Regions from separate parts of the Ensifer sp. EB106-05-01-XG146 genome, predicted to be linked through region 1. Evidence: predicted binding sites of a transcription regulator. Region 1 holds the regulator's gene; the other holds the start of a gene.
The links. Region 1 encodes LexA, which represses DNA repair genes until DNA is damaged. Its sites were predicted from a motif close to TGTTCNNNNTGTGTTCNG; they were not measured.

Region 2: a site for LexA is predicted at 5,035-5,052, ahead of AC3WVQ_RS11245 (ATP-dependent helicase). Genes of this name have one in related genera too.

The regions. Positions count from the first base shown of each region.
Region 1 covers NZ_JBYTDX010000001.1:1,495,750-1,502,906, reverse strand. Annotated here, with positions in the region: gene AC3WVQ_RS07450 (hypothetical protein) at 1-491, opposite strand, end outside; gene AC3WVQ_RS07445 (hypothetical protein) at 618-1,235, opposite strand; gene AC3WVQ_RS07440 (hypothetical protein) at 1,574-1,870, shown strand; gene lexA (transcriptional repressor LexA) at 2,106-2,828, shown strand; gene AC3WVQ_RS07430 (hypothetical protein) at 2,917-3,258, opposite strand; tRNA gene AC3WVQ_RS07425 (tRNA-Cys) at 3,456-3,529, opposite strand; gene AC3WVQ_RS07420 (thermonuclease family protein) at 3,682-4,416, opposite strand; gene AC3WVQ_RS07415 (hypothetical protein) at 4,639-4,932, opposite strand; tRNA gene AC3WVQ_RS07410 (tRNA-Asn) at 5,092-5,166, shown strand; gene AC3WVQ_RS07405 (cryptochrome/photolyase family protein) at 5,265-6,728, shown strand; gene AC3WVQ_RS07400 (SAM-dependent methyltransferase) at 6,814-7,157, shown strand, end outside.
Region 2 covers NZ_JBYTDX010000001.1:2,249,072-2,256,228, reverse strand. Annotated here, with positions in the region: gene AC3WVQ_RS11260 (cysteine hydrolase family protein) at 1-596, shown strand, start outside; gene AC3WVQ_RS11255 (GNAT family N-acetyltransferase) at 640-1,101, shown strand; gene AC3WVQ_RS11250 (adenylate/guanylate cyclase domain-containing protein) at 1,121-2,371, opposite strand; gene AC3WVQ_RS11245 (ATP-dependent helicase) at 2,527-4,992, opposite strand; gene AC3WVQ_RS11240 (carboxymuconolactone decarboxylase family protein) at 5,126-5,533, opposite strand; gene AC3WVQ_RS11235 (hypothetical protein) at 5,658-6,302, opposite strand; gene AC3WVQ_RS11230 (EthD family reductase) at 6,648-6,962, shown strand; gene AC3WVQ_RS11225 (cyclase family protein) at 7,114-7,157, opposite strand, start outside.

The DNA.
Region 1 (7,157 bases):
TCGACCGCCCGCTGGCATTTCATCAGCTCGTCGGCCGCCGGGCCGGTGCCGCGCAGGCTGAGATTCGCGATGACGCGATCTTCAAACGCGATGGCCAAGGCCCGCTTGCGCACGAAGCCCGTCAGGAACTCGGCGTCGGTGACGTTCACGAACAGAAACTTTCCGCTCGCATCACCGGCAGCGGTCGCCGAAGCGCTCCAGGGATCGGTCTTGTCGAAGTGGAAGGTCAGGTCGTACTCTTTGCCGACCTCGAGCGACCTCCAGTCGTCGCTGGCGAAGCTCATATAGAGCGGCGACTCGGAGCCCTTGGGATAGAACCCAAGGCGCAAGGTGACCCCGCCGTCGAATACCGACGAGATGAAGCAGGAGCCCTCCATCGAGGTGTCGGAAGCAACGGTCCAGCCGTCGACATCCTTCCACTTGATGATTTCGGACTCCTCAGCCGCGGCCGATCCCGCGGCGATCAGACAGCTTACCAATCCGACCAGCAATCTACGCATGCAAAACCCCCGTTTGCCCGCATTTTGATAGGTCCCCGCATCGCTGTCGAGGGTGCCTAGCCGATCCCAGGCAATATTTTAGGAATATTCACCTCTCCGCGGCAAGCGGACTGCCCATCACATGGCGAAAGGATCTTTCGATGACTTGGTCTGGCCGCCGCCGGCAAAGGGATCGTTGTTCGGCGCATTGCCACCGGCGCCCGCAAAGGGATCGTTCGCCGCTCCCTGATCGCCATTCGGGATCAAGGCGCTCACCGCCTCCTGGCACTTGAACATCTCGCTTACCGCCTTCATCGAATCACGCAGGCTGAGGCTCGCGACGACGCGCCCCTCGAAGGCCAGCGCCAAGGTGTTCTTGCGAACGAACTCGGTAAAGAAGTCGGTGTTGGAAAAGTTGACGACAAGGGCCTTGGCGCCGGTCAGATCAACACCGAACGCAACGGCCGGCCACTGACGACCACGGTCGAGCTGCAAGGCAACATCGTATTCCCGCTGCGGCTCGATGGATTTCCATTCGGCATTGCCGATCGAAAGAAACGCCAGGTTCGTCGATCCCCGCGGATAAAAGCCGATACGAAGGATAGCGCCGGCGTCATAGCTCGTCGCCGCGTAACACGAGCCTCCCAGGGAAGGATCGGATCCCACCGTCCAGGCGTTGATCCGTTTCCAGATATTCGAACGCCCTTCTTCGGCAGACGCCGCTCCAGCCGTGAGCAACAGGCCGAGCACCACCAACGACAATCTATGCATGCAACCACCCCACTTTCCACGCAAAGTTATCTTTTTTTAGAGGCCTGTCGAGACGGTGAAGGCCCTTCCCCGCAGGGATTTTTGCGCGCCCCAGGCCCGATGCGAAAGCTGGCAGCTCCGATGCATTCTCCGCGCCGGTCCATGAAGAACGGCCGAGACGAGGTTGAGATGGAGCGGCTGGCGCAAATCAGCCACAGCCTGCGGGCAAAGAGCTGTTGAACATGGCAGAGTGATCGCCATGCTTGCTGGACTTCGGAACGAAAGCGCGGTTCACATCGTTTACCAACCCGTAGTCCCACCCCTTCATCAAGTGGACGATCACCGTGCTTGCCGCCCTGCTTCTCGCTTCGATAGTCGCATCGCCCAATATGCCTGACGTCAAGCTCAGTGCCGCGACGGTGGATGAACTCCAGACCGATTTCGAACGGGCCGTGCCGTGCCATCAGATCGATGGACGCAATGTTTGGAAGGGCGCGCTCGCGTTCTACATCCAGTCCTTCGTTTATGACGGCGATACGCCCGTTGCGACCGATGCGGCCGACGCAGTGCTTCCGGAAGACAACAGCGCCGAAACGGTGAAGGAGTTCGAAGACGCCTGCTCGGCCTCGCAAGCGACTTAAGTCTCTCCGCGAAGAGAGCCGCGATTCGTTCGAATCACGCGCGCGACCGGCCTGCCCGGCGCTGTTTTGGGACGCAACCGTCGCCGAAAACCGCCCCGCTCCCGCAAAAGTGACCAATCGCCCCCACAGAAGCAGCCAATTGCCTGAATTCACGGAATTTTAGGCACTTGCGGAACACATATGGAACAGATAGTGTCTGTTCTTGATTTGTTTCACGCCTCTGGAGCGACGTGCCATGCTGACCCGCAAGCAACAGGAATTGCTTCTGTTCATCCACGAACGCATGAAGGAGTCGGGCGTACCGCCGTCTTTCGATGAAATGAAGGATGCGCTCGACCTGGCGTCGAAGTCCGGCATTCACCGTTTGATCACGGCGCTCGAAGAGCGCGGGTTCATTCGCCGGTTGCCGAACCGGGCGCGCGCGCTCGAAGTCATCAAGCTTCCGGAAGCCTACGCCGCCGGCCAGCAACAGCCGCGCAGAGGCTTCTCGCCGAGCGTGATCGAGGGCAGCCTCGGAAAGCCGCCGGCCGCCGCTCCTGCCACGCCGAAGCCGGCGCCGGTCGCCGAAAGCACGTCTGTTTCCGTCCCGGTGATGGGCCGCATCGCTGCCGGCGTGCCGATCTCGGCGATCCAGAACAACACCCATGACATTACCGTTCCGCTCGACATGATCGGCAGCGGCGAGCATTACGCCCTCGAAGTAAAGGGCGATTCGATGATCGAGGCCGGCATCTTCGATGGCGACACGGTGATCATCCGCAACGGCAACTCGGCCAATCCCGGCGACATCATCGTGGCGCTCGTGGACGACGAGGAAGCGACGCTGAAGCGCTTCCGTCGCAAGGGCGCGTCGATTGCGCTCGAAGCGGCCAACCCCGCCTACGAGACGCGCATTTTCGGACCGGATCGCGTGAAAATCCAGGGCAAGCTCGTCGGGCTGATCCGCCGCTACCATTGAATTCCAGGCAGAACGCCGAATCAAAAGAGCCTCGCCACTGAAAGTGGCGAGGCTCTTTCCATTTAAGGCGACCTGAAATCCAGATCGCTTATTCGTGGATCGTGTATTCGCCGAGTTCGCAGAGATCCTGCGTGTCCTCGGTCGTATCGAGGGCCGAGCCTTCCTCGAATTCGAATCGCATGTCGTATTTGCAGACGTCCCGCCCGTCGGCAATGGTGATCTCCATGCTCTCGCCGGGGTTCAGGACCTGCCGACCGAAAACATCGTCTTCCCATTCATTGACGCCGACCGGCGACGTATAGAAATTCGTCAGTACCGCGCCGGTGTTGTTCTTCAGCTGGAAAACCAGGTCGTCCGCGCGCGCCTCCATAGCGGTCGCCGCAAAACACGCCAACGCCGTCAGGATCAGTCTCTTTTTCATTGATGCCATTGCCTCCGTTCTTAATGTTGACGGACGCTACCGATGCGGTTGATCTCAGCGGAGTCATCGTTCCCCCTCTACCGAATTCACCGAAGCGATAAGATCCGACGGAGGCATAGGAGACGTGGCTTGCGCGGACGTGTCGCGAATTTTACCGCGCTGCCCTAAGGCAGAACGCCAAACCAAATTTAACGAGGTGAGATTTTTGGAGGCCTCGCCCGGAATTGAACCGGGGTACAAGGATTTGCAGTCCTCTGCGTCACCACTCCGCCACGAGGCCTCACAGCTCGGATAACCAAGCGTTGGCGCGGATTTAGAATGATTGCAGAAAAACCGCAAGAGGCATTTTCTGAAAAACGCGCCGTCGAATTGCAGGACGGATACTTTCCACAGAACGATCGACGATGTCCGCCGATCGTCTCCCAGCTGATCTCAGCACCAGGGCGTCGGGCGCCCTTCCCACGGCCGCACGAGCCCCTCGGAAACGAGTACACGTCCAAGAGATTGGTCACCGCGGGTGACCAGGCGCAGTTTCTCGCCGGCCTTGGCATCTGATCGCCCTCCCGCCGAGATCAGCCTGAAGTCGCCTGCATTCAGCAATTCGCGCAGGCGCTGCTTGGCGTAGAAGCCGCGCGAACGCTCCTTGTCGCAGCTTGCCTGGCGGATTCGCGGTGCATCGACATCGGCGACGCGGATCGTCTCGCCATGGAAGACGAAGGTCGCGCCATCGATCACGCAGTTGTCGTTGCGAATGCCGCAAAAATAGAACTGATCGGTACGGATGGATGCCGTCTTCACCTCTTCATTCGGCCGCACGAGAGGGGTTGGCGGCGTGACGCCGACATTCACCGACGGCACCGGGGCGGCCAGGACAACCTTCGTCGCCGGGTTGGGCTTCGGATTTGGTTTGTGCCTATCCGCCTGCTGCGCAACGCGCTCCTGCGCTTCAGGAACCGCGCGCTGAGGCTTCGGCTTCGTTTCCGATCGCGATGCAAAGGCCATGACATCGGAAACCACCGGCCAGTGCCGCAACTCGGCGCGATGGTCGTGGGCCATGACGCCGCCAAGGGTGAGCGCTGCGGCCAGATACCACGGCGCCATGCCGCCCTGTTTGCTGGTGCTTCGGCCCGAACTGCGGCGTCGACGTTTCGTAGTGGCTTTGGCCATCGGTCCCCATCCTGATTCGAGACCGCATTATGCGTTTGATGGGTTGCCGAAAAGTTTTCGAGGGCACCCCAACAGAGGGGAAGACCGCGAGGAACCGGTCATTCGCCTGCGCGGCCACGGCCCTTGTTGAGAGATTCGGAATTGCTACGGGACGGCCGCGAGGAACCGAAAACTGCCGACCGCCCTGCCCTCGACAACAAGATCGTTAAATCGGCGTCCGCCTCAGGAGCCGTTCGAGGAGTTGGCCTTCCCGCGCCAGCGCGCCCACCAGACGGCCAGACGACGACGGCGGCGGCGAACCGAGGGAATGTCGTGGGAAAGCACGATCAGGCCCAACGGTATCATCCAGAAGCCCAGCACGGGCAAGAAACCGAGAAAACCACAAAACACCAGCAGCGAACCCAGCAGGATCCGCAGCAGGGGCGAGTCGGGCAACGCGATACGCCATTTTCCCAGCACGACTTGTCGTGTTTGCGGATCAATGCCGAAATGCGTCTGCTTCCTGTTTTTATTCATCATTCCCTATCCGGCGTGTTTTCCCACAATTGGGGACTTCTCCACAGCCTCGCAACGGAACTTGTCATTTTTTTTGAAAAAAGCGCTTGGCAAATCAGAAAAGCATGCGTATTAGCAGCCTCACTTCTGAAGCGCACAGCACAACAGCGGCGCGGATGATCCCTGGTAGCTCAGCGGTAGAGCATTCGACTGTTAATCGACAGGTCGCCGGTTCGAATCCGGCCCGGGGAGCCACTTTCTAAAAGAGCCATTTGCAGCGATGCGAATGGCTCTTTTTCATTTTGCACCTATGTTCTCCAAGTGATCAATCCCCAACCTCCCGATGGTTCTTTATGACAAAGGCCGCGGCGCCGCCCATCATCGTCTGGTTCCGCAAGGATCTCCGCCTGGCCGACAATCGCGCCCTCTCGGCTGCCGCCGGCGAGGCAGCCGTCATTCCCCTCTATATTCGCGAACCCGCCGACAGCGGCAACGGTCCGCTCGGGGCGGCGCAGGCGTGGTGGCTGCACCATTCGCTCGAGGCCTTGGGCGCAAGTCTCGCGCGGCACGCTTCTCGCCTCGTTCTTCGATCAGGCGCGCCGCTTGACGTGATTGTCGAGATTGCGCGCGCAAGCGGTGCGGAGCGCATCTACTGGAACCGGCGCTACGACCCGAACGGCATCGCCACGGATACCGCGCTCAAGAAGGCGCTGGCCGAGCGGGGAATCATCGCGGAGAGCTTTGCAGGACAATTGCTGCATGAGCCCATGCGGCTGCTGACGACGACGGGCGGCCCCTACCGCGTGTTCACGCCGTTCTGGCGCGCGCTCGAACTGAAAAACGAGCCAGCACCGCCGATCGACCGGCCGCACCATATCGCAGCCCCGGGAGCATGGCCGCGATCGGAACGCCTTGACGACTGGTCGCTGCTGCCGACGAAACCGGACTGGGCGGCGACATTCAGCGAGGTCTGGACGCCGGGCGAAGACGGTGCGGCCACCCGTCTCGAAGAATTCGTCGATGAGAAGCTCGACGCCTACAAACGCTGCCGCGACATTCCCGACGCGGATGGCACATCCCTGCTCTCGCCTCATCTCGCCTTTGGCGAAATTTCGCCGGCGCAGGCCTGGCATGCGGCAGCTGGGCCCCAGGCCGATAGCGGCGAAGGGGCGGCCACCTTCCGCAAGGAACTCGCCTGGCGCGAATTCTCCTATCATCTGCTGTTTCATTATCCTGAGCTTGGCCGCCGCAACCTCGACCGTCGATTCGACCGCTTCCACTGGCTGAACGACGAGGACGATTTTACTCGATGGACCAGAGGGCTCACCGGATACCCGATCGTCGATGCCGGCATGCGCCAGCTATGGCGCCACGGCTACATGCACAATCGCGTTCGCATGATTGTCGCCTCCTTTCTCATCAAGGACCTGCTCGTCGACTGGCGCAAGGGAGAAGCCTGGTTCCGTGACACGCTGGTCGACGCGGATCCGGCCAACAATGCCGCAAGCTGGCAATGGGTCGCCGGATCGGGCGCGGACGCCGCACCGTTCTTCCGCATCTTCAACCCGCTCCTGCAAGGGGAGAAATTCGATCCCGACGGTCTCTATGTGAAGCGCTTCGTGCCAGAGCTGGAGCGCCTCCACCCGCGCTATGTCCATCGCCCCTTTGCAGCGCCCGCCACGACCCTTGCCGAAGCCGGCATCGAACTCGGCACGACCTACCCGAAACCGATCGTCGACCATGCCCTTGCCCGCGATCGGGCACTGGCAGCCTTCCGGCAGATCACAAGCGCACCGGGAGTTTCCGAGGAGACGTAGAGCCTCCGGTAGAATTCCTCAGTTGGCGTCTCGCCCGATTGCGGCTAGGCTCACGTTACGGATGCAACAGCTGAGGGGGTGGTGTATGCGTAACCTGGAAGCCGATTTTGCTGCATTTGCCGGTGCGGTGGAGCTATCTTCCGAAAATCTGGCGACGGCCGTGCGGGAATTTCCGCTCAAGGCGCGCATGGTGCTTGGCGCCCTGGTGCACCTTCAGGTGGGAACGTTGATGCTCGCCACGCCAGACGGCCGCAGGCTGGTGATCAAAGGCGCCAGGGCCGGCCCCAGCGCCATCCTCAACCTCAACAACTGGAACCTGCCGCAGCGTGCTATCTCGGGCGGCACCATCGGGGCTGCGGAAAGCTACATCGACGGCGACTGGGACAGTCCCGATGTCGGCGCCTTTCTCGAACTGTTCCTCGTCAACGC
Region 2 (7,157 bases), 750 kb from region 1:
TCTGCCGGCCGGAGCGGATGGCGCTCATCGTCTACGACATGCAGGTGGGGATTACCAATCAGGTCAAGAACGGCCCGGCGGTGCTTTCCAAGGTGCTGAAGGTGCTGGACGCTGCGCGGGCCGGCGGGTTTCCGGTGATCTTTCTCCGGCATCTGTCGATGCCGAGGCCGCTGATGGGCGCCTTCCAGCTACGCCAGGCGATGGCCTGGCAGCGGACAGACGATCCGGATGCGGTGCACCCCTGGTTTCTGCGCGGCACGCCGGGCTTCGAGCTGGTGCCAGAACTTGCGCCCCGTGACGACGAGGCGATCCTCGACAAGATCACGTTTTCCGCCTTCGAGGGCACGCCGCTCGCCATGATCCTGCGCGACCTCGGGCTTACTTCCTTCGCCATCTGCGGCATCGCCACGGAAATCGGCATCGACCCGACCGTGCGCCATGCGACCGATCTCGGCCTGGTGCCCGTCGTCGTGCGCGACGCCTGCGGGGCAGGCCACCACGAGGCCGGCGAGCGCGCGATGGAAAACATCGCCTTCATGGGCGATGCGATCATGACCGACGTTCAGGCAATCACCGCCGCGATGACCAAACACTAGGGGCCGCAGTGCCGCTCCATCCAATCGATCACAGGACCGACAAATGACCGACAAGCTTCACATCCGCCCGATAGCCCGGACCGACTACGAACAATGGCTGCCGCTCTGGGACGGCTACAACGCCTTCTACGGCCGCTCCGGCGAAACCGCGCTGGACCCGGCGATCACCGCCATGACCTGGTCGCGCTTTTTCGACGCCTACGAGCCGGTGCATGCGCTGGTGGCGGAGAGCGAAGGGCGGCTGATCGGGCTTACGCACTACCTCTTCCACCGCAGCACGACGATGATCCAGCCGAACTGCTACCTGCAGGACCTCTTCACCAATGCGGAAGCCCGCGGCAAGGGCGTCGGACGAGCGCTGATTGAGGGCGTCTATGAGGCGGCACGTGCCGTCGGCGCGCCACGCGTCTACTGGATGACGCACGAGACCAACGAGACGGCGATGACACTTTACGACAAGGTGGCGGAGAAGTCGGGGTTTCTCGTTTATCGCAAGGCGGTCTGAGGGCTCTCCCTGCGGCTGCTTACGTCGCCGTGTGCGCGCGGATGCCAGGGACACATGCATCGGGATCCGGCATCCGCGTGGTCCAGATCTCGGTCGGGCCGAAGCCCTTGATGTCCTCGCGGCCAGAGCAAATGAACAGGAAAGACTCGCCTAGTCGCTGCCTGATTTCTGCGGTGGTGGTGATGCAGCCGGGCTTGCCGATCGCTTCCAGGCGCGCGGCAAGGTTCACGGGTGCACCCCAGATATCATAGGCGTATTTCGCTCGCCCAAGCACGCCAGCCGTTACCGATCCCGAGGCCATGCCAGCGCGCAGCTTGAGGACGACGCCATGGCGTTCGCCGATCTCGCGGGCCGCGGCGATGGCGCCGAAGCCGAACACTGCCGCCGCCTTCTCGGGCGTGGGGTGCCGGGCGGGCACGCCCGCCACCGCAAGATAGGCATCGCCGACGGTCTTGATCTTTTCGACACCGGTTGCTGCGGCCAGGCGATCGAACTCGCTGAAGAGCTCGTTGAGCAGGTTGACCGTCCGTTCCGGCCCCAGGCTGTTTGACAGGGCCACGAACTGGACGATGTCGATCAGGACAACAGTCGCATGCTCGAATTCGTCGATGATCGTTTCACGCTCGTTCCTCAGCAGGCGCGCCACGATCTCGTCCGGCATGATCGACGTCATCAGGCGGGCGAGCCGCCCCTGCGCCTCTCTCGCCATCTGGAAGGCATAGTAGATCGTTGCGAAGCACATGAGCGTGAGGGTGATGATCGACGACGAATGGAGGAGTTGCAGGAAACGGGTGTCGTCATAGACACCCGCCCGCGCCTGAGGAAACGCGATGGATGCGGCGATGACCGTGATTGCAGCCATGGCGCTGAGGACCGTCACCAGTGCGATGTTTTGAAACCCGAGGATCGCGAAGGCGACCGGCGTCACGCCGAGCAGCGTCAGCAGGACGCCGGAGTCCCGGCCGACATAGGAGGCGATCCAGACGAGGACCACCACACAGATACCGAATTCCCAAAGCCCTGACGCGACGCGGCCGAAGCGATGAAAAAGCGGAGTCATGGCTGCCGCGACGGCTAGCGCGAGATTGGCATAGACGAGGGGGATGAGGCTCGGCTCGCCATAGAGTGCGTAGATGAGCGCAAAGCTCGTGGTGGTGACGACGATCACACAGGCCGCGACATTCGCGACGAGGATGCCTTCACGGTCACCCTCCGCAACATTTGCGGCGCCCAGCTCCAGCAGGCTGCGAACAGCGCTCGTCCAGGACATGTCTCCACCCACTTTGCGTCGAGGGAGATCGGTACATGGTTTCGTTCAAACGCGAGAATTGTGCCCGCAATATTATTGCACTTCGCCGGTTGGCGCCATGAGATCGATGGTTGTGCAGTCCATAGGGAGTGCACGTGAGGAGGGCTTCGACCTCCTCACGCCTTCTCCACAAATCCATCCAGCACCCGCTTCTGGCCGGCGCGGTCGAAGTCGATGGTGAGCTTGTTGCCTTCGATGGCGGCGATGTTGCCGTTGCCGAACTTCATGTGGAAGACGCGGTCGCCGACCGAGAAACGCGAGGGTTCGGTGGCCGTCGATTTCGCCACCAGCTCGCCGTCGATCGTGCGGCCGCGCGGGCCGCTTTCGCCGTAGCCGATGCGCTCGACCGCATGGCCGGAGCGGGTGCCCCAGTTGTCGCGGGTGGCGTCGGAGCGGTGCTGCTGGGCGCGCTTCCAGCCGGGCGTGGAGTAGTTGTTCTGGAAGGGATCAGCCTTGTCGAAGCGCGACTGGCCGTAGCCGCCACGACCATAGCCGCCATAGGATTGTTCATTCTCGGCCACGTCCACATGGGCGAGCGGCAGCTCCTCGAGGAAGCGTGACGGCATGGTCGACTGCCAGAGGCCGTGGATGCGGCGGTTGGAGACGAACCAGATGTGGCAGCGATGCTTGGCGCGGGTGATGCCGACATAGGCGAGGCGCCGTTCTTCCTCAAGGCCGGAGCGGCCGCCCTCATCAAGCGCGCGCTGGTGCGGGAACAGGCCTTCCTCCCAGCCGGGCAGGAAGACGGTATCGAACTCCAGGCCCTTGGCCGAGTGCAGCGTCATGATCGAGACGGCATCGAGGTTCTCGTTCTGCTCGGCATCCATGACCAGAGCGACGTGTTCGAGGAAGCCGCGCAGGCTCTCGAAGGCTTCCATCGAGCGGATGAGTTCCTTCAGGTTTTCCAGCCGTCCGGGGGCTTCCGCCGTCTTGTCGTTCTGCCACATGGCCGTATAGCCGCTCTCGTCGAGGATCTGCTCGGCAAGCTCGGTGTGCACGGTCGTTTCAAGCAGGCTCTGCCAGCGGCGGAAATCGGTGACGACGTCGAACAGTGCCTTGCGCGCCTTCGGCTTCAGCTCGTCGGTCTCGATGATCTCGGAGGCCGCCGCCAGCATCGGGATGTCGCGGGCGCGGGCATAGTCGTGCAGCGTGCGCACGGTGGTGTCGCCAAGACCGCGCTTCGGCGTGTTGACGATGCGCTCGAAGGCCAGATCGTCGGCCGGCTGGCAGACGAGGCGGAAATAGGCCATGGCATCGCGGATTTCGAGGCGCTCGTAGAAGCGCGGGCCGCCGATGACGCGGTAGTTGAGGCCGAGCGTGACGAAGCGGTCTTCGAATTCGCGCATCTGGAACGAGGCGCGCACAAGGATCGCCATGTCGTTGAGCTTGTGGCTCTTGCGCTGCAACTGCTCGATCTCTTCGCCGACGGCGCGGGCTTCCTCTTCGGAATCCCAGGCGGCGTGCACCTGCACCTTCTCATCATCCGGATCGGTGCGGTCGGTAAAGAGCGTCTTGCCGAGGCGGCCCTCGTTGTGGGCGATCAGGTGACCGGCAGCGCCCAGAATGTGCTCGGTCGAGCGGTAGTTGCGCTCAAGCTTGATCACCTTGGCGCCCGGGAAATCCTTTTCGAAGCGCAGGATATTGTCCACTTCCGCGCCGCGCCAGCCATAGATCGACTGGTCGTCGTCGCCCACGCAGCAGACGTTCTGCGGTACGCCCTTGGGGCGCTGGGCAAGCAGCCGCAGCCACATGTACTGCGCCGTGTTGGTGTCCTGGTACTCGTCGACGAGAATGTAGCGGAACTTGTCGTGATAGTCCTTCAGCACATCCGCATGCATGCGGAAGATGCGGATCGGGTGCAAAAGAAGATCGCCGAAGTCGCAGGCGTTCAGCGTCAAGAGCCGGTTCTGGTAGGCAGCATAGAGTTCGCGGCCCTTGCCGTTGGCAAAGGCGCGGGCGTCTCCCTCGGGGATCTGGGCGGGATCGAGGCCCTTGTTCTTCCAGCCGTCGATCATGCCGGCAAACTGCTTGGCCGGCCAGCGCTTGTCGTCGATGCCTTCGGCCTGGATGAGCTGCTTGATCAGCCGCACCACGTCATCTGTGTCGAGAATGGTGAAATCGGAACGCAGGCCGACGAGCTCGGCGTGGCGGCGCAGCAGCTTGACGCCGATCGAGTGGAAGGTGCCGAGCCAGGGCATGCCTTCGACCGCATGGCCGACGAGCACGCCGATGCGCTCCTTCATCTCGCGTGCCGCCTTGTTGGTGAAGGTCACCGCCAGGATCTGCGAGGGAAAGGCGCGGTTGGTCGAAAGGATATGGGCGATGCGGGTCGTCAGCACCCGGGTCTTGCCGGTGCCGGCGCCGGCAAGCACGAGCACGGGGCCATCGAGCGTCTCGACCGCTTCGGACTGTTCCGGGTTGAGGCCGGAGAGATAGTCCGGGCGCGGCTGGGCGCGATCGCGCGCCGCCATGGCGCGCGCGGCGATGCCGCCCGTTGCCGGAATACCTGCGGGGGCGGGCTGCTGCTTGCGCGGCGCCGGCTCCTCGTCGAAGAAGGGAATATCGTCGAAACCACTCATCATGCGGCTCAATGTAGTGATTCGGTGGGGAAAGGCCAGAAAGGATGTTCTTCTTTTATTCCGTTTTCTGCGCCAGCCGCACCAAGCCTGTGGAAAGACAGGCGATTTCGAGACCGCTTATTCTTGGTCGCGCGGTCTATTCTTTTGTCTTGTCGAAGGCGGTATCCACAGGCACCTGCAGCGCCGTCGCCAACTGGTTGGTGCGTGCGGCAAGCGAGATCACCCTGAGCAGGTCCGCATGCTCGGCGTCGGTCATGCCTTTCGCCCTTGCCGCCGCCGTATGGGAATGGGCGCAGTAGCCGCAGCCATTGGTGACGGAGACGGCGATATAGAGCATCTCCTTGACCAGCGGATCGAGCGCCGAGGGCGTTGCCATCACCGCCTTCACGTCGCGCCAGGTCTGTTCCAGGAGCTCCGGATCGAAGGCGAGCCACAGCCACATATTGTTGATGAAGTCGGATTTGCGGGTGGTGCGAATGTCGTCGAACACGGCTTTGACACGCGGATCGGCTTCCGGGTTCTGAGGCGGGGATACGGTGCTCATGGGGCTCCTTCGCTGTTGTTCTCGGCGGTTGTGTGCGGGCCGGCCGGTCGCCTGAAGCGGTGACGATAGCCGACGTCGCGGCGATTGCCAGCGCTGCGTTTTGGGGAAGCCGTCGCCGATGCGTTCAGTTGGGGATTTCGTTGCAGGGCTGATTGTTCGAGCCGAAGGGTCCGGTCGTAAACAGCACGCCCTTGCTCGAGCCCTGATAGGCGTTGCCGTTCTGCGTGACGATGAAGACCCTGCGGCCGCAAAAGCCCGTCGGCTGCGCGGCAACCACGCGCGTCTGGCCACTGGCGTCAGTGACGGTCTTGGGGTTGCAGGCGCCATAGGGCGTGTCGGCCATGCGAACGGTTGCCGTCGAGCTGCGGCTGAGCGGCGCGGAACTGCCGGGTGGGTATGTGCCCGAAGCCGTGCCTGCAGCGGCCACGGTCGATTGCGTGATCTGAAAATCTGCCGTGCTGTCGTCGTAGCGGCACCGCTTGATGGCCCAGATCCAGACGGCAATGTCGCGCACACCGCTCTCGGGGTCTTCGGCCGAAGCCGCGATGGTGAGCGGCGCCAGGTCGGGAACACTTCGGCGGCGGTTGCAGCAGCTGCTGTCGTTGAAGACCGGGTCGGGATTGCCATGGTCATCCAGGATGCCGGTGATCTCGAGTTTCGTGGTCGGGCCGGTCTTGTCGTCCGCCTGGACAGTCACGGTCTGACACCCCGCAAGAAGCAGGCCCATGGAGACGAGCGCAAATGTCAGGCAAAATGCATGCGGCCCCATGACGACCCCCGCCATTGTCCGTACCGCTGCCCAAGATACTCCCGAAGACTTTTGCCCGCAAACAAGCGCCTTCCTTTGCCGCGCTCGATCAACCCCGCGGCATCGTTGCCGTCCACAAACGATGCGCGTCCTTCAGCACCTTCCTCTGTCGCTATCGCAACCTCGTCGAACGCTTCGTCAGCACTCAGGCACTTCCGTGCCGTCGTCACCGGCTTCGACAAGCACAGCGAAAACGACCTTGCTCTCGTCAAACTCGCTTCAGCCAAAACCTGGTTGTGCTCTATAGGTCGGTGACCTAGAAGAAGCCTCGAACGCTCGGAGCGGCGTTCAGGCAGGAGCCCGACCATGATCAAGATGAGCGTCTACTATCCGGCCGATGGCGGCTCGAAGTTCGATCACGACTACTACCGCACCCGCCACATGCCACTGATCCAGGAACGGCTCGGCGATGCCTGCCTGCGCTACGAGATCGATAAGGGCCTTGCGGGTCGCGAGCCTGGAAGCGCGCCGGGGTTCGTCGCGGCGTGCCACGTCTACTCGCCGAGCCTCGAGACATTCCAGGAGGCGTTAGGTCCCCACCGCGCCGAGATTGCCGCGGATGTCGCCAACTATACGGACATCGCGCCCATCGTGCAGATCAGCGAAGTCGTTGGAGGGTAGGGTGCTTTGGCGCACCATGACCCATGGTGGCGCAGCCGGTGCGGAACCGGTTGACGGTCGGGGACATGTGGTTGCCGTCGAAGCGTAAACGACCTTGCTCTCGTCAGTCTAGCTTCAGCCAAAACCTGGTTGTGCTCTATAGGTCGGTGACCTAGGCCAGCGCGAAGACGCGGGCCGGGCCGCCGGTGCCGCCGC